DNA from 3 places in the Mesorhizobium sp. ESP6-5 genome. Region 2 is predicted to be linked to each of the others. Evidence: predicted binding sites of a transcription regulator. Region 2 holds the regulator's gene; each other region holds the start of a gene.

Region 1 (7,912 bases), on a different contig from region 2:
CCTGCCGCCAGACCTCGCCATATTGCCTGTCGACGACCAGCACCATCTCCCCTTCGAACGCGCCTGGCCGCACGCGCCAGGGCAGTTCGCTGCGCTCATATTCGACGAAGTAGGGCGAAGCCGACAGCAAGCCGCTGTAGCAGTCCGACACCTGGAGGCGTGCATCGGCGCTGGTCAGTGCCCGCACGCCGTCCCAGTCCCTGGCGTTGAAGAGCGCGACATAGCGATCAAGCAGCCGCTCCAGTTCGGGATCGTGTGGCGGCGCCGCGGCCGGTTGCGCGGGTAGAGCGGCGAGCTTGGCGCGGCCGCGATTGAGCGCCGATTTGACGCCGCCCGGTGTCGAGCCGACCAGCTCGGCGATCTCCTCCAGCGAATGGTCGAAGACATCCTTGAGCAGCACGCAGGCGCGCTCCTTCGGTGGCAGATGCACCACCAACCGCTCGATGGCGCGGCCGGCGCCCGGACCGGCCGGCTCGACCGGCTGCACCACGTCGTCGTCGGCATAGAAGGCCTCTGCCGCGTGCCGCGTGCGGCGATTGCGGATGAAATCGATGCACCTGTTATGCGCGATGCGGAAAAGCCACGGCCGCAGCGCCTGCGCATCGTCGAGCAGCTCGATCTTGCGATAGGCCTCGAACAGCGCCTCCTGCATGATGTCCTCGCCATCCAGCGCCGAGCCGGTCATGCGGGCGCAATAGCGATGCAGCCTGGCGCGCAGATGCGAAACCGTCTCCAGGAACGCGGCATAGCGCAGGTCGAACACGCGGTCGGGCTCAGGCCAGGCCCGCATGCCTCGTGCCGTGTCGGGGGATTTGCGGATCTGCTGGTTCATCGCGGCACATAGGTCAGGGTCACCACGCCATTGGCAAAACGGTTGATGTCGACCAGTTCGAGATCGATCGGCCCGACGTCGTCGAAGGCGCGCTTGCCCTGCCCGACCCATGTCGGCACGATCGACAGATGATACTCGTCCACCAGCCCAGTGGAAAGCAAGGTGCGGTCGAGCTGCGACACGCCATATTTCAGGATGTCGCCCCCCGGCTGGCGTTTCAGCGCCGCGAGCGCCTCGGCGACGTCGCCCTCGATCAGCGCGGCATTCCACGACACCGTCTTCAGCGTCGTCGAGGCGACCAGCTTCTTCAGGCCGTTGATGCGGTCCATGTACGGACCCTTGGTCCCGGGCCAGCGCGCGAAGAACATCTCGTAGGTGGCGCGGCCAAGCAGGAAGAACTCGACGTTCGAAAGCGCCCGCAAGGCATGGTCCACATTCTCTCCGACGAAAAATGGCGACGCCCACGTCATCGGCGCCTCGATGACGCCATCCAGCGAGACGAAACTCGACACGATCAGCCGCCGCATGCTCACGCCGCCTTTTCGCTGGTCTTCTCACCGGGAGCCGGCAGCCCCAGTCTCGGCCGCACCCAGGCGGCGAAGCGGGCAATGGCGTCATCGGCCTCCGGCGCCCGCCCTGCCATCATCTGGAAGGAGTGGAGCATGCCGTCAAAGACGTCGAGCCGCGTCTCGACCCCCGCCTGCCTCGCCCGCTCGGCGAACATGCGGCTTTCGTCGACCAGCGTCTCGTCGGCGCCGGCCTGCAGGAAGACGGGTGGAAAGCCGGAGAGGTCGGCGTAGAGCGGGCTGACTTCGGGATCGCGCCGATCGGCATCGCCGATGAAATTGGCCGCCAGCCAGTCGACGGCTTCCCTGGCGAAGGCCGGGTCCTTGTCGCGGTTGGTCTCGTAGCTGGCGCCGGTCAACGCCATGTCGAACCAGCCGGAGATGATCAGCGTGGCGACCGGCAGCGGCCGCCTTTGCGCGCGCAGCCGCTGCAGGACGCCATAGGTCGGCACCGCGCCGCAGGAGTCGCCGGCGATCACGATCCGCTTGGGGTCGAAGCCTTGGTCGACGAGCCAGTCCCAGGCCGATGTCGCGGCCTCGAGCTGAGCCGGATGCTTGGCTTGGTGCGCCAGCGGATAGTCGTAGAGCAGCGCCCGGCAGCCGACGGCCTTGGCGAGATGACCGACCAGCTTGCGGTGCGTGTAGATCGAGCCGCCGATGAAGCCGCCGCCATGCGCGTAAAACAGCACCCGCTCATCGTTGGCGCCTTTCGGCACGATCCACATCGCCGGCACGCCGCCGGCGTCGACCTCGACATAGTCGACGCCGCCCGGTTCGCCGGTCAGCGCCGTCCAATTGACGTCGTTGTAGTCGATGACCGCCTGCGGGCTGGTCAACTTGCCCGCATTGGCCGCGAGCGCGGCGTAGTGGTTCCTGTTTGCCTGACTTTGCATGCTCGCCATGACCGTTTTTCCGTGGTGGCCGATCGCGGTCCGGCGCGACCTTCAGGCAAGAGACGGACGGGCAGGCAAAAAGGATACGTGCCGACCTGAGATTTTTTTTCGGCGGCCTACGCCTCGCCCCGCAACATCGCCGCGTGGCGTTGGGCGAATTCGACGAACGGCGTCGCGCGCACGCCGAACATCTCGTGGGTGGCCAGATGCACCCGCGATTTCGGCCGCCGCAGGCGCTCGGTCAACTGCTCGTCCAGCGCATCGGCGAAGTCGGCGGGGACGCCGGCGGCCAGCAGGTTGCGCCGGCGGTCCTGCGGGCTGATGTCGACGTAGCGGACCGGCTTGCCGATCGCCTGCGAAATCCGCGCCGCGATGTCGCTCATCGTCAGCGCCTCGGGTCCGGTCATGTCGAGGCTCTCGCCTTCATGGCCGCCATCGCGCAGCAGCCGGACGGCGACCTTGGCGATGTCCTCGACATCGACCGGCGACAGTTCGGTGCCGCCAAGCGCCAGATAGAAGGCGCCCTCGGCGGCGATGGTCGGCGCGTCGCGCAGATAGACCTGCATGAACTGGCTGGGGCGCAGATGCGTCCACGCCATGCCGGCTCCTTCGAGATAGCGCTCGACCTCCTCATGCATGCGCGTGAAGCGGAACTTCGTCGCGTCATAGCCGATGTTGGATTCGGCACCGGAAAACTTCACCACATGCGCGACGCCGGCCTGCTTGCAGGCGTCGATAAAACGGCACTGCGTCTCGACCATGTCTTGCGCGGCGGTCGAAATCATCAGCACGCGATCGACACCATCGAGAGCCGCGCCAAGCGTCTCCGCCCGGCGCATGTCGCCGTCGACCAGCTCGACGCCGGCAAGTCCGCCGAGCCCTGCCGCGGATGCCCGGTTGAGATCGCGAACCAGCGCCCTCACTTGATGCTTCTGCCGCGCGAACTCGCGCACGATTGCCTTGCCGTTCAGGCCGGTGGCGCCTGTCACCAGGATCATCTGTCTCTCCATTCAGCGTTGATGCGACCGCCCTTCCGGCGACCCACCTTGAAGACGAAGAGAAGCGGGCAAAGGATTCCGGCCAAACGTCTTTTTACCGGCGTGCGGCCTGCACGCCGGCGATCAGCCTGCCGGCGCGTAGCGGCTGACCACCATGCCGCAGGCATAAGCCTTCGAGCCGAGCAGAAGCAGGTTTCGGAACCCGCCTTGGTCGAAGATGCGGCGGCCGGCGCCCAGCACGGCCGGATTGACGAACAGCTGGAACTCGTCGACCAACCCGGCCGCGATCAGCGCCGACGCAAAGCCCGCCCCGCCGAAGACGGCCATGTCGCCGCCCTCACCCGCCTTCAATGCGTTGACCTCGCGCGGCAGGTCGCCGCTCACCACCGTCGTGCGCTCCCATCGCGAGGTCTCGAGCCTGTCGCTCGGCACCACCTTGCGCGCTTCGACGATACGCTGGGCGAAGGCATAGAACGGATCGGCCGGATATTTCCGCGCCGCGTTGCCCCAATGGGTGAGGTAACCTTCCTCAGCCATCTTGCGGCTGAGCAGGATGGTGTCGATGCCGGCAAACACCGCGTTGAAATCACGCTTCAGTTCCTCGTCCCAGCCGATGTCGTCGCCCCATCCCCAAAGTTGCCAGGGGTGGTTCTCATTGGCACCGACAAAGCCGTCGACCGACATCTGCATCTGAAGGATCAGCTTTTTCATGGGGTTCTCCTCGTTTCCGGATTCCAGGCAGGAAGGATCACGCCGCGCTTTGCGCACGGGCAAAGGCTTGTGCCCAGCTCTCGAAAGTGGTCGGCGTGGCGTTGCGGATTGACGGTGCCTCAAGCGCCCAGCGTTCACCCTTGTTGAAACTCGCCGCCGTTTCGCCGAGCGCATCGGCAAAGCTCGGTGACAGGCCGTTGGCGATCATCCCGGCGCGCGCCTCAGTGAATGGAGCCGCCTTGTAAGTGACCTGCCTCCCCATCGCGCTGCCCAGGATCGCGGTGGCCTGCTCGAAGGTATAATAGCCGCCGCCATGCAATTCGATAACCCGCTCGCTTGGAAAGCGCGTGGCGTCCAGCAGGGCGGCGGCGCGCTGGCCGACATCGCTGGCGGCAATCAAAGGCATCGGCAGATCGCCACGGAACGGCGTCATGAAGATGCCGGAAGCGGCCTGCCGGACAAAGCCCATGCCCTTGGCGAAGTTCTCCATGAAGAACGAGGCGCGCAAAAACACCAGTTCGTCGAGGCCGAGCGCCGCCAGCCGTTCCTCCATCAAGGCGGCGCCGAGCGAAGTTCCCATCCTGAGATGGGCGTTGAGGCCGCTGAGCAGCACGACGCGGCGCACGCCTGACTTCGCGATCGCCGCCGCCAGCCGCGCGCCGACTTCATCTTCGAAGCGATGAAGATCCGGCGCCGTGACGTCGAACGGAATCATTACATAGGCGCTGTCGGCACCGGAAAAGGCGGAGGCGAGCGCGTCGCTATCGTCAAGCGCGACACCCAGGCTGCGCGCCACGCCGCGCACAATATGCCCCTGCCCGGTCAGGACCTGGGCGACCGCCTTGCCAACCTCGTTGGTGGCCCCGATGACCACGACGGTTCTTGGTGAGCTGATTTTCCCGACGGCCTGACTCATGACGTCCTCCTGCTGGCCAAGTTGCGATCCAACGATTTACTTTTGAAAGCATTTGACTGACGGAAAGAACGATGTCAATAGTAAAGTGATTTAAAAATGGAACCATAGAGATGTCGACGCGTGAAAGATCCGGCTGCCCGATCAGCCTGTCGCTGGAACTGCTCGGCGACCGCTGGACGCTGCTCATCATCCGCGACCTGGTCTTCGCCGGCAAAAAGCATTTTCGCGAGTTCCTGCAATCCGATGAAGGCATCTCCTCGCGCACATTGGCCGAGCGGCTGCAGACGCTGCAGGACGAAGGCATCCTCACCCGCAGCGACGACCCTAGCCATGGGCTGAAGGCGATCTACCGGCTGACCGAAGCCGGCATCGATCTCCTGCCGGTGCTGGCCACGCTCGGCGCCTGGGGCAGCAAGCACCGCAAGTCCGACGACAAGCTTGCCCGCATCGCCGACGAACTGGCGGCCGGCGGCGAGCCGGCGCTGGAACGGATGAAGGCGGCACTGCGGGCGGAGCATGTTGTCTAGGAAGTGGCGCTGCCGCCTTCCCCCTGTGGGAAAAGGAGGCACTTTACGCGCCTCGGTTACGCCCAACGGACACCGATGCACCAAGGACCCAATTGACAACGATCTCTGTTTGTTCACTATAGGTTCCTATCCATCAGCAATCGCGGATGAGCGGAACAGGATGGAAACGACGGCCACCATCCTGCATGCCGATCTCGACGCCTTCTATGCCTCGGTCGAGCAACTGCTCGACCCGTCGCTGCGCGGCAAGCCGATCGCGGTTGGCGGCGGCGTGGTACTCGCCGCCTCTTACGAAGCGCGCGCCTTTGGCGTGCGCGGCGGCATGCCTGGACGCAAAGCGCGCGAGCTTTGCCCGCAATTGATCTTCGTCGGCGGCAATTTCAGCCACTACCAGCGGCTGGGCGACGCGGCGATCAAGGTGCTCGACGATTTCACGCCGGTGGTCGAACGCATCTCCATCGACGAGGCCTTCGCTGATGTCGCCGGCTGCACGCATCTGTTCGGCTCCCCGCGGGAAATCGCGACGGCGATCCGCGGCCGTGTGCGGGCCGAACTCGGCCTGCCGATCTCGATCGGCGTGGCTCGCACCAAGCATCTGGCCAAGATCGCCTCGCAAGTCGCCAAGCCAGACGGGCTGGTGGTGGTCGAGCCCGGCACCGAGCTTGCCTTCCTGCACGATTTGCCGGTCTCGCTGATGTGGGGCGTCGGCCCGGCTACCAGGGCGCGCTTGGCCGAGATCGGCGTCGAGACCATCGGCGAGCTGGCCCGGACGCACAGCGGCGCCCTGACCCGGCTGCTAGGCCCCGCGGCCGGCGAAAAGCTCGCGGCGCTGTCGTGGAACCGCGATCCGCGCAAGCTGGAGACGAAGCGCCGGGCGCACTCGGCCGGCGCGCAATCGGCGCTCGGGCAAAAGCCGGCCGTGGCGCGAGTGATCGTGCCGACACTGCTGCATCTGGCCGATCGCGTCGCCAGCCGGCTGCGCGCCAAGAACCGCCCCGGCCGCACGGTGACCGTGCGCGTGCGCTTTGCCGATCTCAGCGCCGTCACGCGCTCGATCACGCTGGAACAGCCGATCTCGGCGACCGCCATGCTGGCCGAGATCGCAGGGGATTTGGTGCGCGGCGTGCTCGCCGAGCATCCCCGGGAGAAAACGATCTCGCTGCTGGCGATCTCGGTCTCGCACCTGGAGGAGAGCGCCGAACTGCAGCTCGACCTGCCGCTCGGCCTCGCCGACGAGAAGCGCCGCCCGGGCAGCCAAAAAGGCCTCGCGCGCTTCGGCGCCGACCGCGCCATCGACAAGATCCGCCAGCGTTTCGGCAAACAGGCGGTCGGCTACGGTACGGTGGCCCTGGAAGCGGCCCGCTCGGTGCCCGACGCATTCAGGGAACTGGCGGAAAAGGAGCTTTGAGTGGAAAAAGGGACTGTCCCCGACGGCGCGCCAACCGACACCATGCCGCGCTTCGCTACTGTCGGGCCGACGCTGCACCGACCCCATAGAGTTGCCCGCCTCCCGGCACGGCGCCTGTTTCCGTCCCGCCGCGCTCTGTAAACACAAGGCCGGAGCCCGGCACGAGGTCGCGGATTGTGCGCGACGTAACGATCTCGCCCGGCAAGGCTTGGCCGAGCATCAGCACTGCTTGGTCGATGGCGGTGCCGGTTAAATCACCGTCTTGCTTTTCGCACTCGCCAATATGCACCGCGGCACGGACGCCGAGGCCGGATGGCTTCAAACCGTCGCGGATCGCCATGGCGCATTGGATCGCCCGCGTCGGACGCTGGAAGGCAGCGAGGAGGCCATTCGCGTCGCGCCGGATCTCCCTGCCCTGGGCCAGTTGCACTTGATCGCAGACCGCGTCCACATATCCCCGCCTCAAATCCCGGCCATCGGGGAACGCAGATGGCGAGGTGATGTCCACGCAGAGAATGGTGACCAGCACACGCTCGCCGGGTGCCGCCGGCAAGGTGCCGCTGACAAAGGACTGAATCTCATCGATCAGGCGATCGGAGCCTTCCCCCCAGATGACATGGTCGTTGCCCGCGAGCTCGATGTAGCTCGCTCCCGGTATGTGTCTCGCCAGGTAGCGCCCCTCCTCGGCCTTGACCCAGCGATCGCCCGTTCTCTGAACGATTAGCGTTGGAACGTGGATGGCTCCCAGTATCTCCCGAACGTCGATTTCGGTGCTCCAGTACCACAGCGAGATCGCATCGGCGGGCGAAGCTGAATTGCGCAGGAAGGCCGCGAACCATTCGCGCTCGAATGCATCGTTCATCAGGCTGGGCGCGGCATTGCTGAGGTCGGCCGGCTCTCCCCATTCGCGCTCGATGGCGACGAGTTCTCTTTCCACCTGCGCCTTGGTTTTGGCCCAGGGGTAGTCCGGCGCCCATACACCTCGGGCATAGGTCCCGTTCAAGATGAGGGCTGCCGTGCGTTCAGGATAGGTCGCGGCAAACAGCATGCACATGCTGCCG
Region 2 (7,912 bases):
AGTGCCGCCTTGTCGTCGATCGGCAGCGGCCGCGCGGCAAACAGGAAGGCGGCGCCGTCGACAAGCTCGACCAGCGTCTTGGCGCGCTCCTTCAGGCCCGGAAGTGCTGCCAGCAGCTGCGCCTTGTTCTTCTCGTTGAGCCGCGCCGCCATCGCCGGGCCGCCCTCCAGATAGGGCAAGGTGGCGATAAAGATATCGAACAGCTCGGTGTCGGCCATACGTCGCATATGCGCGCCGTTGATCGCTTCCAGCTTGGCGAAATCGAAGCGCGCCGCGCCCTTGTTGACGTCGCCAATGTCGAACCACGAGACCATGTCCTCGATCGACATGATCTCGTCGTCGCCATGGCTCCAGCCGAGCCGCGCAAGATAATTGAGCAGCGCCTCCGGCAGATAGCCCATGGCGCGATAGGCTTCGACGCCGAGCGCGCCGTGGCGCTTCGACAGCTTGGCGCCGTCGGCGCCGTGGATCAGCGGGATATGCGACATCGACGGCACGTCCCAGCCCATGGCGTTGTAGATCACGGTCTGGCGGGCGGCGTTGGTCAGGTGATCGTCGCCACGGATGATGTGGGTGACGCCCATGTCGTGATCGTCGACGACGACGGCATGCATGTAGGTCGGGTTGCCGTCCGAACGCAGGATGATGAAGTCGTCGAGATCCTTGTTGGGGAAGCGCACGTCTCCCTGGACCCGGTCCTGCACCACCGTCTCGCCCTCGGCCGGTGCCTTGATGCGGATGGCGCCCCTGACGCCGGACGGCGCCTCCGACGGGTCGCGGTCACGCCAATGGCCGTTATAGCGTGGCGGTAGGCCCTTGGCGCGTGCAGCTTCGCGCATTGCCTCGAGCTCGGCTGAAGTCTCGTAGCTGTAATAGGCCTTGCCCAGGCGCACCAGCTCCTCGGCCACCTCGCGATGGCGCGGCGCGCGCTCGAATTGGGAGACCGCGTCACCGTCCCACGAAAGGCCAAGCCAGGTCAGGCCATCGAGAATGGCCGATGTGGCCGCATCGGTCGAACGCTCGCGATCGGTGTCCTCGATGCGCAGCAGCATCGTGCCGCCGGTATGCTTCGCATAGAGCCAGTTGAAGAGCGCCGTGCGCGCGCCGCCGATGTGCAGATAGCCGGTCGGCGAGGGGGCAAAACGGGTGATGACCTTGTCGGGCATGGAACTCTCGGAAAACGTCTGAAGCTGGGTGCAGAGCGTGCGGACTTTCGCGCGTTGCGCGTTCATGTAGCATAGGACGTCGAGGGTGCAAGGGGCAGACCCGATGACTGGACGAGGCCGGGGCTCGGATCGGGGCGAGGATGCCGCTATCGGCGTCAGCGAGCGATCCCTGTTTGCGGCGCCTGCGACGATCCCACTGCCATCTCCGCTCGTGGCTACACCCGAAACCAGGTCGCTGCAGGCAGGTGGGCAGGAGCCGGCGCCGGCTCCTGCCGCGGGCAGGATCGCGCGCGTGCGCCGGCAAGTCGGCCTGGTATCCTTGCCTCGCGTGCGCCATGGCGTGGCCAAGGCGGCGGAGCTCGAACTCGACCGGGGCATCGCGTTCCTGCTGGTGCCGGTCTGTCTGGCCGTTGGGGCGATCGCCTATTTCTCGCTGGCATCCGAGCCCGACTTTGCAAAACCCGTCGCGGTCGTGGTGCTGATGGCGGTCTGTGCCTTCGTCTCGCGCTCCTGGTCGAAAACCCATCTGTGTTTCATGGCAGTGCTGTTGTGCGCGCTGGGCCTACTCGCGGCGAAGGTCGAAACATGGCGAGCCGGAACCCGGATGCTGGGTTCGGAAATCTCCACGCAACTGACCGGCCGCGTGGTCTCGATCGAGGAGATGGAGAGCGGCCGCATCCGGCTGACCATGGACGTGATTTCGACCGCCCGGCCGAAACTGCGCTATGCGCCGGAAAGGGTCCGGCTTTCCGCACGCAAGATACCGCCGGGAATGACCGCCGGCTCGCTCATCACAGGCTACGCCAAACTGTTGCCGCCGACCGGCCCGGTGCGGCCGGACAGCTACGACTTCTCTTTTGACAGCTATTTCGCCGGCATCGGCGGCAGCGGCTTCTTTCTCGGCAATCCAACGGTTGTTTCCGCCGACGACGGTGAGATGCCGCTATCGGCTCGCCTTTTTTCAGGCATCGAAAATGCCCGCGAAGCCATCGCCGACCACATCAGGGGCAGCGTCGGCGGCGCTGAAGGCGAGATCGCGGCGGCGCTGATCGTCGGCGTGCGCGCCGGCATACCCGATGAAATCAATGAAGCGATGCGGCGTACCGGCATCTATCACATCATCTCTATTTCGGGACTGCATATGGCGCTTGTGGCCGGCACCATCATGGGTCTGCTGCGTGGTGCCTTCGCGCTGTTTCCAGACTTTTCCGCGCGCCGGCCGGTGAAGAAATACGCGGCCGCCGCCGCACTGTTCTCGATCGCGGCCTATCTCATCATTTCCGGTGTCGTCGTTGCCGCCGAACGCAGCTTCATCATGCTGGCGGTGATGCTGATTGCCGTCTTCTTCGATCGCGCTGCGCTGACCATGCGCAATCTGGGGATCTCGGCGATCGCCGTCATCCTGGTCTCGCCTCACGAGGTCGTCGGCCCGAGCTTTCAGATGTCGTTCGCCGCGACCGCGGCCCTGGTTGGCGCTTATGCCGGCTGGGCCGATCACCGTGCGGGAAAGACGCGGCCACCGCCGCCAAAGCGATCGCTGCCCGGGTTCCTGACGCGAAAATTCCTGCTGGCGACAGGTGGACTGGCCATGACGTCCATTATCGCCGGCAGCGCCACGGCACTGTTTGCCATCTGGCATTTCCAGCGGGTATCGCCGCTCAGCCTGTTCGCCAATCTGGCCGTGATGCCTATCGTGTCGGTCGTGATGTTCCTGGCCGTCGCCAGCGCGCTGTTGATGCCATTCGGATTGGATTGGCCGGCTCTCTACCTCATGGGCAAGGGCCTGACAGCAATGATCGCCGTGTCGGCGTGGATATCGGAGCGCTCTCCGGTCGATGGAGTCGGGCTGATTTCGCAGCAATCCGTGCTGCTGGTCACCGTCGCGCTGGTTATCGCGACGATGGCGACGACATGGCTGCGGCTCGCGGCGCTGCCATTCGCGCTCGCCGGCCTGTTGACTGTGTCGCACACACGCGCGCCCGATGTGCTGATCTCGGAAGATGCGCGGCTGGTCGCGCTGCCGATCGGCAATGGCGAACTGGCCGTCAACCGGGAACGTCCGAACGAATTCGCAACCGACAACTGGAAGCGCGCCCTGATCTCCGAAACAATCGTCAAACCGGAAATGTTCGACACGACAGACAGGCAATTCGATGTTGCCAGTCCCACCGACCTGCCGCCGGGATCGCCCTTCTACTGCCGCGAAGGCCTGTGCCTTGCCAGGCACCCTTCCGGCGCGATCATTGCCTATGTCGAGGACCGCAAGACCACCTGGAAAGCCTGCGCTTTCGCCGACCTGATCATCGTCAATGACGCAACCGCCTATGACGCCTGCCACAATCCACTGGTTCTCGTCGTCACCAAACGGCAGCTCGCCCGCAAGGGAAGCGCTGCCGTCTTCTTCAATCCCCAGTCGGCCACGACCCGGGCCGCGATCGCATTTGCCGTCGACGGACCATATCGGCCCTGGCACGAACAGCGAAAATTCTCACGCGAGGCGAGGGGGCTGCCGCCGTACAAAAAACCCGACAAGCCCGATGACAAGCCGGTTCAGTAGCGCCTGATCAACCCGACCAGCTTGCCTTGTACCTTGACCCTGTCCGGCCCGAAAATGCGCGTTTCGTAGGCTGGATTGGCGGCCTCGAGCGCGATCGAAGCGCCTTTGCGGCGGAACCGCTTCAGTGTCGCTTCCTCTTCGTCGACCAGTGCCACGATAATTTCGCCCGGGCTTGCCGTGTCGGCATTGCGGATAATGACCGTGTCTCCATCGAAGATACCAGCCTCGATCATCGAGTCGCCCTTGACCTCCAACGCATAGTGCTCGCCGCCCATGATCATGTCCGGCGGCACCGAGATCGAATGCGTCTGATGCTGGATGGCATCGATCGGCACACCGGCGGCGATACGGCCCATGACCGGGATGGACACGGCTGAAACCGCGTCGTCGTCGTTGCCGGCCGCGGGCAGGCGCGAAGGCGCAGCGGCCGGCCTGATCTGGCGTCCGAGACTGCCTTGGCCAAGGCTGCCTTGGATGACGCTTGGCGAGAACTTCTTTGCCGCATTGAGGCCCGGCGCGATCGAGTCCGGCAGCCGCAGCACTTCCAGCGCGCGCGCCCGATTGGGTAGCCGGCGAATGAAGCCGCGCTCCTCCAGGGCCGTGATCAGGCGATGGATCCCCGACTTGGAGGCAAGATCGAGTGCTTCCTTCATCTCGTCGAAGGAAGGCGGTATCCCGCTTTCCTTGAGCCGTTCGTGGATGAACATCAGCAGTTCATGTTGCTTGCGTGTCAGCATGGCGGCCCCCAAGACATTGAACGAAAGGTTGAACCAGAATCGAAAAAACAAACCCAGAACAAACACTATCTGTTCCAGTTGTGTTCTGCAACCGTTTAAAGTTTAATGAATTTGTTAAGGGGTCTGAAGTTTTTTGCCCGCGACGGCGGGCGGCAACCAGTCCTTTCCGCCGTCGGCAGGCGCATTGAAATCGTTTTGGTTAATGGCCTGTGGCCCATCCGCCGACGAGGCTTTGGCATCAGTTAGTTGGAAGGCTTCTCCTCGGAGGGACGTATAATTCGCGGAGCCATTATTCGCGGAACGAAACGAAACCAAAATGCCAACGATTGGTAGCTTCGGGCGGCCATGGATCGGGGCGTTCGGCGCACTCCGGCCAGCGCGTTCGAATAGGCGTCGCGGAAGCGCTGAAGTTATCCCGAACCCGCCTTCAAGCTGCCGGCGCGAGCGGCGTATCTGGTAGCGCCGCTGTCTTCGCTGTGGACATAGACGTGCAGTGTGTAGCCGATATGCGCCGTCATCAGCGCCTTGGCCCGCTCGACGTCACGGTCGAGCGCCGCTTCCATGATCGCGGTATGGTGTTCGATCGCAATCGCTTCGCGTAGCGCTTCGATTGCCTCTTCATAGCCATCCTTGAGGCCGGCCGCGGCCCGCAGTGTCGGCGCCAGACCAAGAAAGCGATGATGCCGGCGCAGCTGATCCGAGATCGTCGAGCGGAACCGCAACAGCCAGTCGCATGTGGCGGCGCTCAGCAGCGCCGCATGGAAAGCCTCGTGGTTCTCGTCCCATCTGTCGACGGCCGCGTCCGAGGGATCGTCGACCGCCGTCTTGCAACGCGAGAGCCGGTAGTGGGCGGTGACCACGGCATCCTCCCACTCCCTGCCGCCTTTTTCCATCGATTCGAGGAACAGGGGTATCTCGATCACCATCCTGGCGCGTGCCAGATCCTCCAGCTCGGCCCGCGACACCGGAGCCACGGCAAAACCACGATTGCTGATCGCGGTGACCAGGCGTTCGGCCTCGAGCCGCGACAGGGCTTCGCGCAACGGTGTCCAGCCGACGCCATAGGTGCCGCGCAGCGCACTCAGTTTGAGCGGGGCGCCGGGCATGAGGCGCGTGGTCAGGATGTCGCGCCGCAACAGCTGATAGGCGGCTTCCGTTTTTGTGGAACTCGTTTCATTCAGCATGGTGATCAATCCGTCGTCTGGCGAAAAGTATATATGATAGTGCGTCACAGCAACAATTATATATAATGTTTGACACAGACCAGCGGACTCACCATGATCGCCGTAGTAGCCGCGTTTCCAAGCGGCCCTGATCAAATCTGGGAGGAAATGATGTTGAAGTCGAAATCCGCTTGGTTGTCGGGCTTGGCCCTGGCAGGCGCATTGATGGTCAGTGCCGGCAGTGCCGCGGCCGATCAGATCCGTATCGGCATTGCCAATTTCGGCGAGCATCCGCAATTGAACGCCGCCATAGCCGGCTTCAAGAAGGCGCTGACGGATAATGGCTACGTCGAGGGTAAGGACGTCGTCTACACGGAGAGCCACACCAATTTCGATGCATCGCTGGTGCCGCAGATGATCGCCAAGCTGCAGGCCGAGCAGCCCAAGCTGATCTACACCATCACCACGCCGGTATCGCAGATCGCCAAGAAAGCGCTTGCCGGTTCCGGCATTCCGATCGTTTTTGCCGCGGTCACCGATCCGGTGGCGGCCAAGCTGGTGCCGTCATGGGACGCCGGAGACGAAGGCATGACCGGCGCCAGCGATCTGCAGGACGTCGCCGCGGTGATGGCCTTCACCAAGAAGCTGCTGCCGAACGCCAAGCGCTTCGGCGTGCCTTATAATCCCGGTGAGGCCAATGACGTTGCCTTGGTCGAAAAGATCAAGGCGGCGGCACCGGCCGCGGGCTTCGAGGTGGTGGAGGTCGGCATCGACAACGTCAATGACATCCAGCAACGCATCGCTTCGCTCGCCGGCAAGGCCGACGTGATCTACGGCCCGGCCTCGAACCTGATCCAGCCGGCGATCGCCGCTGTCTCCGCGGCCGCGCGCCAGGCCGGTATCCCGGTCGTCAACTCCGATGACAGTGCGGTCCGTAACGGCACCGTGCCGGCGAGCTTCGCGGTCAATTACACGCAGGTCGGCGTCAACGCCGGCAACATCGCCGCCGAGATCCTCAAGGGCAAGGATCCCAAGACGATCGCGCCGTCGCGCCCGGCCTACAAGGACCACATGGCAACGATCTCGCGCAAGGCGATGGCCGCGTTCGGCATCGAGATACCGGCTTCAATGGCCGATTGCGGCTGCATCGTCGACTAACATCGGAACTGCCGGGGTGACGGCGTCGGCGCCGCTATCCCGAGGTCAGGGAGAAACGATGCTCGAGATTCGATCCGCGCGCAAAGTGTTCTACAAGGGCCAGGCCGACGAGAAGGTCGCGCTGGACGGTCTCAGCCTGTCCTTGGCCACCGGAGAGTTCGGCATCGTCATCGGCTCCAACGGGGCCGGCAAGAGCAGCATGCTCAACGCCATTTCCGGCGCCCTGATCCTCGATTCCGGCCAGATCCTGATCAACGGCGCCGACGTGACTGCAATGCCGGTGCACAAGCGCGCCGCGAAACTGGCGCGCGTGTTCCAGGACCCGATGCGCGGCACCGCCGCCAGCATGACGGTTGCGGAAAACATGCTGCTGGCCGATTTGCGCAGCCAAAAGCGCACCTTGCGCCCGGGGCTGAACACCACCCGGCTTGCATCCTACAGGGAACGCCTGTCGATCCTGGGTCTCGGTCTGGAAAATCGTCTCGACACGCGCGTCGACCTGCTCTCCGGCGGGCAGCGGCAATCCTTGTCGCTGATCATGGCGGTCGGCGGATCGCCGGACTTGCTGCTGCTCGACGAGCATACCGCGGCCCTCGACCCGCGCACGGCCGAAATCGTCATGCAAGCGACCGTGCGCGCCGTCAACGCGCTGAAACTGACGACTTTGATGGTGACCCACAACATGCAACACGCCGTCGATTATGGCAGCCGGGTGATCATGCTCGATGCGGGCCGGGTGCTCCTGGAAGTCGCCGGGCAGGAGAAGGCGAGGGTCACGGTTATTGATCTGATCGGCCATTTCTCCGTCAAGACCGATCGCATGTTGCTGGCGAGCTGATCATCATGGATTTTGTTGGGGACGTTCTCACCAGCTTCGTCGCGATCATGCCGGTCACCCTGGCGCAAAGCCTGATCCTGGCCTTTGTCGTGCTCGGGATCATGATCCCGTTTCGCATGCTGAATTTTCCCGATCTCACCAGCGAAGGCGCTTTTCCGCTGGGCGGCTGCGTCTGCGGCGTTCTCCTTGCCGCCGGCGCATCGCCGCTGATGGGCGTTGCTGCCGCCCTTGTCGCCGGCTTCGCGGCGGGCTGCTGCACCGCCTTCATCCATCTGCGCTTCCGCATCCACACG
Region 3 (7,912 bases), on a different contig from region 2:
CGGATGTTGTGCATGCGGATCAATGGCTCGGCCATGGTTCAAGTCCCCGCCTGGTGCCGGCGTTCCAGCCATGAATGCAGCGCCATCATGCCAAGGATGATCGCGCCGATGAAGATGTTGTAGGCAAGGCCGGGCACGCCGATCAGCACGATGCCGTTGCGCATCACGCGCAGGATCAGGATGCCGAGCACGGTGCCGATGATGGTGCCGCGCCCGCCGGTGAGTGCGGTGCCGCCGATCACCACCATGGCGATTACCTCGAGCTCGTAGCCGGTACCGCTGTTGGGGTTGGCGGCGGATGTGCGCAGCGAGGAGATGACGCCGGCAAGCGAGGCCATGACCGACGACAGGACGAACAGGCCGACCTTGACGCGATTGACATTGACGCCGCGGGCACGCGCCGCGTTGGGATTGCCGCCCGCCGCCTGGATCCAGTTGCCTGTCCGGCTTTGCGTCAGGACAAAGCCGAGCGCGATCGCCGCGGCGATGAACCAGAACAGCGACATGTAGATGCGGAACGGCCCGATGAAGAAGTCGCCGACCAGAGCCTCCGCCAGCCAGCTGCCTTCGGCACTCCAGGTGCGCTGCGGAAACCCGTCGGTGATGAAAAGCGCGCTGCCGCGCACCACCAGCAGCATGCCGAGCGTCACCAGGAAGGACGGGATCTTGAGCTGCGTGACGAACCAGCCATTGACCAGGCCGATCAAGGCGGCAACCACCAGCGCGACAAGGAAGCCCATTTCCAGCGAGGTGACGCCGGCATTGAACAGCGTCCACATCAGCACGGGCGAGAAGCCGAACAGGGACCCGACGGAGAGGTCGAATTCGCCCGAAGTCATCAACAGCGTCATCGCCAGCGCGATCAGGCCGAGCTCGACCGTGAAGGCCAGCGTGTTGGAGATGTTCTGCGGCGACAGGAAGTCGTGGTTGAAACCCCAGAAAACGGCGATCTCCACGATGAGCAGAATGAAAGGTCCGAATTCCGGCCGCGCGATCAGGCGTTGGATGAGCGAATGATTTTCCACTGGGAACCCGCGACATGGTTGAGACGGGCCGCGAGCTCCACCGCATCGGGTGGCATGCCACGGCGCAGGAAGATATCTGGCGCCGTGCGAAAAACGCGCGGCGCCAGGGGATCGCGGATTATTTGCCGGACAGGATCTTGTCGTAGACCGCCGCGGTGTCCTTCTCATAGAGCGCGCCGGTGATGACGTTGAAGCCCGGAGGAATGCCGCTGGCCGCCATGTTGGCGAGCGACAGCGCCACATAGCTGGTCGCCTGCGGATCCTGCCACTGGCCGGCATTGACATAGCCGTTCAGCACTTCCTGGGTGGTGTCGAGCGAGTTGCCCCAGCCGACGACCGGGATTTCGCCCGGCTTGACGCCGACCTGGTCGAACACGCGCTTGATCGAACCGGTTACGAGGTCGCCCAGGCCGATGATGGCGTTGACCTTGCCCTTGTGGGCGGTGAGGTAGTCGACCATGCGGTTGATCACCTCGGCCTGGTCGAGCGTCGCTTCGGTCACTTCATAGGTGATGCCGAGCGGGCCGAAGACGCTCTTGATGCCTTCTTCTTCCTGCACGCCGTAGGTGGCGCCGGGGATCTCGACCGGCATCCAGACGAAGTCGCCCTTCTTCACCAGGCCCTTGTCGACCAGATACTGCGCCCAGTGCTTGCCGAAAGTGACGTTGTCACCGCCGACATAGGCGTTGAAATTGGCCTTGGGATCGGGCGTGTTGAAGTTGATGATCGGGACGTTGGCCGCGCGCGCTTCCTTGACGATCTCGACCAGGCTGCCCGGATCGGGGCTGGTGGTGACGATGCCGTCGGCCTTGGCCGAGAGGGCGGCACGGACCGCCTCCTGCTGCGAGGCGACGTCGCCATTGTGGAACGACGTGTTGACGGTGTTGCCGGTGTCCTTGGCCCATTGCTTGGCGCCGGCGAGGAAGTAGGTCCAGACCGGGTCGGCCGGCCCGCCATGTGAAATCCAGTAGAACGTCTTGGCCTGCGCGGCTGCCGGAATGACCGTCAGCGCGATCAGCAGGCCGTAGAGCACAAGTCTTAGTCTCGTCAGCATTTGATTTCCTCCCGATTGAAGATGATCCGTCCCTTGTTCCGGCTTCAGCCGGATTGCGTCTTTTTGCCAGCGCCGCTCGGATGCATAAGAGCATTCCCTTTTTCGACGAATGGCAAGCCTCCATCTGCAGATGTAGTTGGCGCCTGACGCGGCGCCATCAGCGACCCCATCAGATCGCATCAGTCGGGATGATTTTTCCCGGGCAGTCGGATGATTGTCGCCGAGAGCTCAGCCGGGCGGACTATCCCGATCACGTCTGGGCGGTCTCTGAGGGCGAAAGCCCCCAAAGAGCCGCTTAGAGCAGGCCGGCCTTGGCCAGGTCGCGCATCAAATGGCTGGCGCCGTAGGTCCAGTGCGGGCAATCGGGCGACAGCCGCACGCGGTTGACCAGCGCGCCGAATTTTTCCGACGAGATGGTGACGATGTCGCCGACCTTGTGCGTGAACCCCTTGCCCTTTTCGCCGCGATCCTTCGACGGCACGAACATGGTGCCGAGATAGAGCGCCAGCCCGTCCGGATACTGGTGATGCGGGCCCATGGCCGCGGCAACCAGCTCCTCCGGCGAGCGGCTGATCTCGGCCATCGAGCTTGCCCCCTCCAGCGAAAACCCGTCCTCGCCCTCGACCTTCAGGCGCACGACGGCCTGCTTCACGTCGGCGATGGAGAACGTGTCGTCGAACAGCCGGATGAAGGGGCCAAGCGAGGCCGAGGCGTTGTTGTCCTTGGCCTTGCCGAGCAGCAGCGCCGAACGGCCCTCGACGTCGCGCAGATTGACGTCGTTGCCGATGGTGGCGCCGACGATCCTGCCGCTCGAGGCGGCGATCATGGCGATCTCCGGCTCCGGATTGTTCCAAGTCGAAACCGGATGCAGGCCGACATCGGCGCCGAAGCCGACCGAGGCCATCGGCTGGCACTTGGTGAAGATCTCGGCATCGGGGCCGATGCCCACTTCCAGATATTGCGACCAGGCGCCGCGCGAAATCAGCTTGGCCTTGATCTCCATCGCCTCTGGCGAACCGGGCTTGAGCTTCGAAAGATCATGGCCGATCAGACCCGCAATGTCGGCGCGGATGGCGTCGGCCTTCTCGGCCGAGCCACGCGCCTGTTCCTCGATCACCCGTTCGAGCAGGCTGACCACGAAGGTGACGCCGGAAGCCTTGATCGCCTGCAGGTCGACCGGCGACAGCAGAAAGGGTTTTGCCCGATCGCGCGTGGCTTCGAAACTGTTGGCCGCGATGGCGTCGAGTGAACCGATCGGCTTGCCCCTGGCCGAGCGCACATGGCCGGCCGGGTCGGCCAATTCGCAGACGTCACGCACGGTGGGCGCCGCGCTGGATGTGATGTCGAAGACGGTGTCGTCGCGCACCGTGACGACCAGGGGGTACGAGGCATCGCCGCTCCTGGCGCGGCCGACAAACAAGCCTTCGGCGGGCAGATGTGTCGGGTTGGTCATGAGTTGGGTTCCTCGTTGGATCGAAAATGGTGGCCGGTCGGCGCGGCACTTTCGCCGGATTCCATTCAAAGGTCTATCCCATCCAAGCAGTCGAGCGGTGGCCGCGAATATGCCGACTGGGTCATCCACGACGTCCGGAGGTCAAGGACATCACCGGGCATAGGGTCCAGTTACTCGAGCTTGACTCAGAGAATTGTTCGTGTTTTGTTCTAGGTGCCAGAACAGAACGGAGGCGTTCCTTGGCGAGCGTATAGGTAATGTACCAAGGCGAACTAGATTTCGGAATTCCAGAACCGCCAAGGCGGCCCAAAAAGCCCGATCGTGTCTTCTTCGGCGTGTTTCTGCAGGCAGGGGATTATTTTCGGTTTGCTGATTGTCAAAGCCGGCTATGCGACAAATGTGGCATAGCCGGCTCACCGCTGATACCGGAGCGTTTTCATGTCAGCCAGCAGCATGTCGGGGACTACAAGCGGCTGCGGTCGAAGATCATCTTTGCGGCCACCCGATCGGGGCAGCGCGTCATGATGCCTGCTTTTGAGATCACCTTTCGCCACGCCAGGAGCTTTCCTGGCCGCCCGGCGACAACAGGCCGACCGGCCAAGCATCCCTTCGTGCTTGTGGCCGATGACGGACTGGTTTGTGAACTGAGCGGGAATCTCGGCGCCGAAATGCTGCGTGAAGGCCTGAAGGCGTCAGACGGGTTCGTCCCTCATATGACCCTTGCCTATGACCAGAAACTTATCCCACAACTGCCGATCGAGCCGATCAGCTTCGTGGCGCGGGAGTTCATTCTCGTGCACAGCCTGCGCGGGCTGACGCAATATGACTTTCTGGAACGTTGGCCGCTGATTGCGATGTAACGAAGGACGCGCTGGTTCGCGCGACACCCCATCCTGACAGGGTCATGTCAGCTATCGACCTGTCCGCGATGGCAGGTCCGCAAGCGGTTCCCTACTTGCAATGCGTCTGAACAGGAGGAACAAAAATGACCGTCACGGAAATCGCCAAGGAGTTCACCGAACTTCTCAAACAGGGCAACAACGAAGGTGCTGCCGAAAAATACAATGCCGACGATATCATCAGCTACGAAGCTATGGAGGGACCGATGGCCGTCAGTCACGGCAAGGAGGCCCTCAGGCAGAAAAGCCAGTGGTGGCAAGAGAACCACGAAGTGCATGGCGGCTCGGTCGAGGGCCCTTATGTCAACGGCGATCAATTCGCGGTGCGCTTCACCTTTGACATAACGCCCAAGGCCACCGGCGAGCGTGTCACCATGGATGAGGTTGGCCTGTACACGGTCAAGAACGGCAAGATCACCGAAGAGCGCTTTTACTACTGAGGCCGGAAATCGGGCCTTCCTAGCTTTGCTCTCTTTGCGGCAAGGCTGAAAAAATGAGCACGGCGGCCAGAGCGATCCTCTGGCCGCTGCGGGCGTTCAAATCGTCTTCGCATAGCGCGCAAGTTGATCGGCCACCGTGCCCCAGCCGTCGAAGAAACCCATCTCTTCATGGTTGTCGCGGGTGGCTTGGTCACGGTGAATGGCTGTGGCGGTATAGCGCGTACCCTGGCCATCCGGATGGAGCGAAATGACCGCGGTGATGAAAGGCTCGCCCGAGGGTCGATAGCCGGGCAGCAGCGCATCCGTCCACACCAGCCGCTCGTTGGGCACGATTTCCAGATAGCAGCAGTGGCGGTCACTGACCTCCTTGCCGTCGGGCGACTGCATGCGTGTCCGAAACAGGCCGCCCGGCCTGAGGTCGATCTCGCAGTCAGTGATCAGCCATGGCTTCGGCGTGAACCACTGCCTGACATGCTCAGGTGTCGTCCAGGCTCGCCAAAGCAATTCGCGCGGCGCATCGATTACGCGCTCCAGCGTCAGGTCCAGCCGGGGATCGGGCTCGAAGGAATAACTCATTTTTCCTGCTCCTTGAGGGTCATGACATAGGCATCGAACCGGTCGAGGCGGCGTTCCCAAACTGTACGCTGTTCGGCCAGCCAGCTTTCGGCGAGCTTCAACGGTTCAGGCGCAAGCTCGTAAGTCCTGATCCGTCCGGTCTTTTGCGAACGAACCAGCCCGCAGCCTTCGAGAATCTTGAGATGGTCGATGAAGGATGGCAGGGCCATCTCGAAAGGCTGGGCCAGTTCGCTAACCGAAGCAGGGCTCCTGTTCAGTCGCTCGACCACGCGCCGTCGCGTCGGGTCGGCAAGCGCGCGAAAAATGCCGTCGATCGGCGGGAGGCTTGGATTTCTACTCTGGAGGCTGGTCATCGATCGGTCCCCGGGTTGTCAAAGCGGTCGAAAACACTTAGGTAATTTCCTTAGTGTTGGCAAGCGCAAATTTACGGCAATGCTGGCCAAGCTGCTGGCCAAGCGGGAAGGGCGGTTTTAGGCTGCGAAACGGATTCGACCGTCAGCCCAAGGGACGAGCACTTTGACGATCACCATGTACGGCATCACCAATTGCGACACGATCAAGAAGGCGCGCGTCTGGCTGGAGAGCCATGACCTTCCCTATCGTTTCCACGACTATCGGGCCGAAGGGATCGAGGCGGGCAAGCTGAATGGCTGGGTCGGCAAGGTCGGTTGGGAAAAGCTGCTCAACAAGGGCAGCACGACGTTTCGCGAACTGCCGGAGGTGGACAGGCAAGGCCTCGACGAGAAGAAGGCGAAAGCGCTGATGCTGGCCAAGCCAACAATGATCAAGCGGCCGGTGCTGGAGATCGGCGATCGGGTGGTGGTTGGCTTCAAGCCGGAGGTTTATGAGCAGACGGTGGGGAAGTAGGCGGAAGCGTCGCGCCGTCCGATCTCCACCCTCGTGGGGGAGATGTCCCGCAGGACAGAGGGGGGCGCTGTCCCGCCTGTTTGCGAAGGTCCGAGCGCCTCAACTCGCGCTCAAATACTCCGCCAACGCCACCGCATTATTGTGCGCCTCGTCATGCGCGCCATAGAGCAGCGTTACCTTGCCCTCGCCAAGCAAGCCGCGCAGCTGCGCAACCGCCTCACCATTCCCGTCGAGCTCAGCCCCGTACCGCTTCCGAAATTCCGCCCAACGTGCCGGCTCGTGCCCGAACCACTTCCGCAGGTCGTCGCTCGGCGCGATCTCCTTCAGCCACAGTGCCAGCGCGGCATGCTCCCTGCTGACGCCGCGCGGCCAGATGCGGTCAACCAACACCCGCTGCCCGTCATCGGCAGCGGGCGGTTCGTAAATCCGCTTGACCATCAGGTCGAAAGCCATTCGACCTCCCTACGCCGAACCCCTCAGGCCCACTCGCCCTTGCGCATCACCGGCACGCGGCTGCCATCCTTGGCGACGCCGTCAATGTCGATCTTGTCCGACCCGATCATCCAGTCGATATGGATGAAGCTCTTGTTGCCGCCGCGCGCCGCGATTTCGTCAGGGCTGAGCGAGGCGCCGTCGACGAAGCATTTCGAATAGCATTGGCCGAGCGCGATGTGGCAGGCGGCGTTTTCGTCGAACAGTGTGTTGAAGAACAACAGGCCGCTGGCCGAGATCGGCGAGGAATGCGGCACCAGCGCCACTTCGCCCAGACGACGCGCGCCCTCGTCGGTGTCGAGCACCTTCTTCAGCACGTCCTCACCTTTCGACGCCTTGGCCTCGACGATCCTGCCGCCCTCGAAGCGCACCGAGATGTCGTCGATCAGCGTGCCTTGGTAGGACAGCGGCTTGGTCGAGGAGACATGGCCCTCGACGCGCCGCGCATGCGGAGTTGTGAAAACTTCCTCGGTCGGGATGTTGGGATTGCAGGTGATGCCGTTCTTGGCGGTCGAGGCGCCGCCCATCCACTCATGGCCATCCGCCAGCCCGACCGTCAGGTCGGTGCCCGGTCCAGCGAAATGCAGGGCATGGAAATCATGGCCGTTGAGCCATTCGGTGCGGCCGCGCAGCGCCGCATTGTGCGCCGTCCAGTTGCCGATCGGGTCTTCCACATCCACCCGCGAGGCGGCGAAGATGGCGTCGGCGAGCTTCGCGACCGCCACATCGTCGGCATCGCCGGGGAAAACCTGCCTGGCCCAGGCCAGATCCGGATAGGCGACGATGTTCCAGTTGATGTCGAAGCCGGTGATCTTCTCCAGCGCCGGCTGGTAGGCCATCGAATTGGCCTTGTTGGCGCGCGCCACCTTCGCCGGATCCTGCGCCGACAGGAGCGACGGATCCTCGCCGCGCACGGCAAGCCGGGCTGCGTTGTTGGAGAAGGCCTTAGCCATGCCTTCGTAGAGCCAGCCGGCGGCATGGTCGAAGCCAGCATCGGCGCCGAAGCGGTAGCGCGCCAGCGTCATCTCGTCATCGTTGAAGATCGGCGTCACCAGCCCGGCACCGGCCTTGTAGGCGTGTTCGACGATGCGCCTGGTCAGCGGCAG

The links. The regulator LexA, encoded in region 2, represses DNA repair genes until DNA is damaged. The targets are predictions, from matches to a motif close to TGTTCNNNNTGTGTTCNG.
Region 1: a site for LexA is predicted at 5,554-5,571, ahead of dinB (DNA polymerase IV). Genes of this name have one in related genera too.
Region 3: a site for LexA is predicted at 3,727-3,744, ahead of LB524_RS02985 (2'-5' RNA ligase family protein). Genes of this name have one in related genera too.

What each region holds. Positions count from the first base shown of each region.
Region 1 covers NZ_JAIUGR010000007.1:40,435-48,346, forward strand. Annotated here, with positions in the region: gene LB524_RS13080 (sigma-70 family RNA polymerase sigma factor) at 1-832, opposite strand, end outside; gene LB524_RS13085 (dihydrofolate reductase family protein) at 829-1,359, opposite strand; gene LB524_RS13090 (alpha/beta hydrolase) at 1,362-2,300, opposite strand; gene LB524_RS13095 (SDR family oxidoreductase) at 2,408-3,289, opposite strand; gene LB524_RS13100 (dihydrofolate reductase family protein) at 3,413-4,000, opposite strand; gene LB524_RS13105 (NmrA family NAD(P)-binding protein) at 4,038-4,916, opposite strand; gene LB524_RS13110 (winged helix-turn-helix transcriptional regulator) at 5,027-5,443, shown strand; gene dinB (DNA polymerase IV) at 5,604-6,851, shown strand; gene LB524_RS13120 (alpha/beta fold hydrolase) at 6,907-7,912, opposite strand, start outside.
Region 2 covers NZ_JAIUGR010000008.1:36,312-44,223, reverse strand. Annotated here, with positions in the region: gene gltX (glutamate--tRNA ligase) at 1-1,166, opposite strand, end outside; gene LB524_RS14715 (ComEC/Rec2 family competence protein) at 1,270-3,723, shown strand; gene lexA (transcriptional repressor LexA) at 3,717-4,460, opposite strand; gene LB524_RS14705 (GntR family transcriptional regulator) at 4,871-5,644, opposite strand; gene LB524_RS14700 (ABC transporter substrate-binding protein) at 5,795-6,781, shown strand; gene LB524_RS14695 (ABC transporter ATP-binding protein) at 6,840-7,619, shown strand; gene LB524_RS14690 (ABC transporter permease) at 7,625-7,912, shown strand, end outside.
Region 3 covers NZ_JAIUGR010000002.1:102,386-110,297, reverse strand. Annotated here, with positions in the region: gene LB524_RS03005 (ATP-binding cassette domain-containing protein) at 1-35, opposite strand, end outside; gene LB524_RS03000 (ABC transporter permease) at 39-1,025, opposite strand; gene LB524_RS02995 (substrate-binding domain-containing protein) at 1,144-2,079, opposite strand; gene LB524_RS02990 (fumarylacetoacetate hydrolase family protein) at 2,375-3,532, opposite strand; gene LB524_RS02985 (2'-5' RNA ligase family protein) at 3,790-4,392, shown strand; gene LB524_RS02980 (nuclear transport factor 2 family protein) at 4,518-4,871, shown strand; gene LB524_RS02975 (SRPBCC family protein) at 4,968-5,447, opposite strand; gene LB524_RS02970 (ArsR/SmtB family transcription factor) at 5,444-5,800, opposite strand; gene LB524_RS02965 (ArsC family reductase) at 5,964-6,314, shown strand; gene LB524_RS02960 (DUF488 domain-containing protein) at 6,414-6,767, opposite strand; gene LB524_RS02955 (aminopeptidase) at 6,791-7,912, opposite strand, start outside.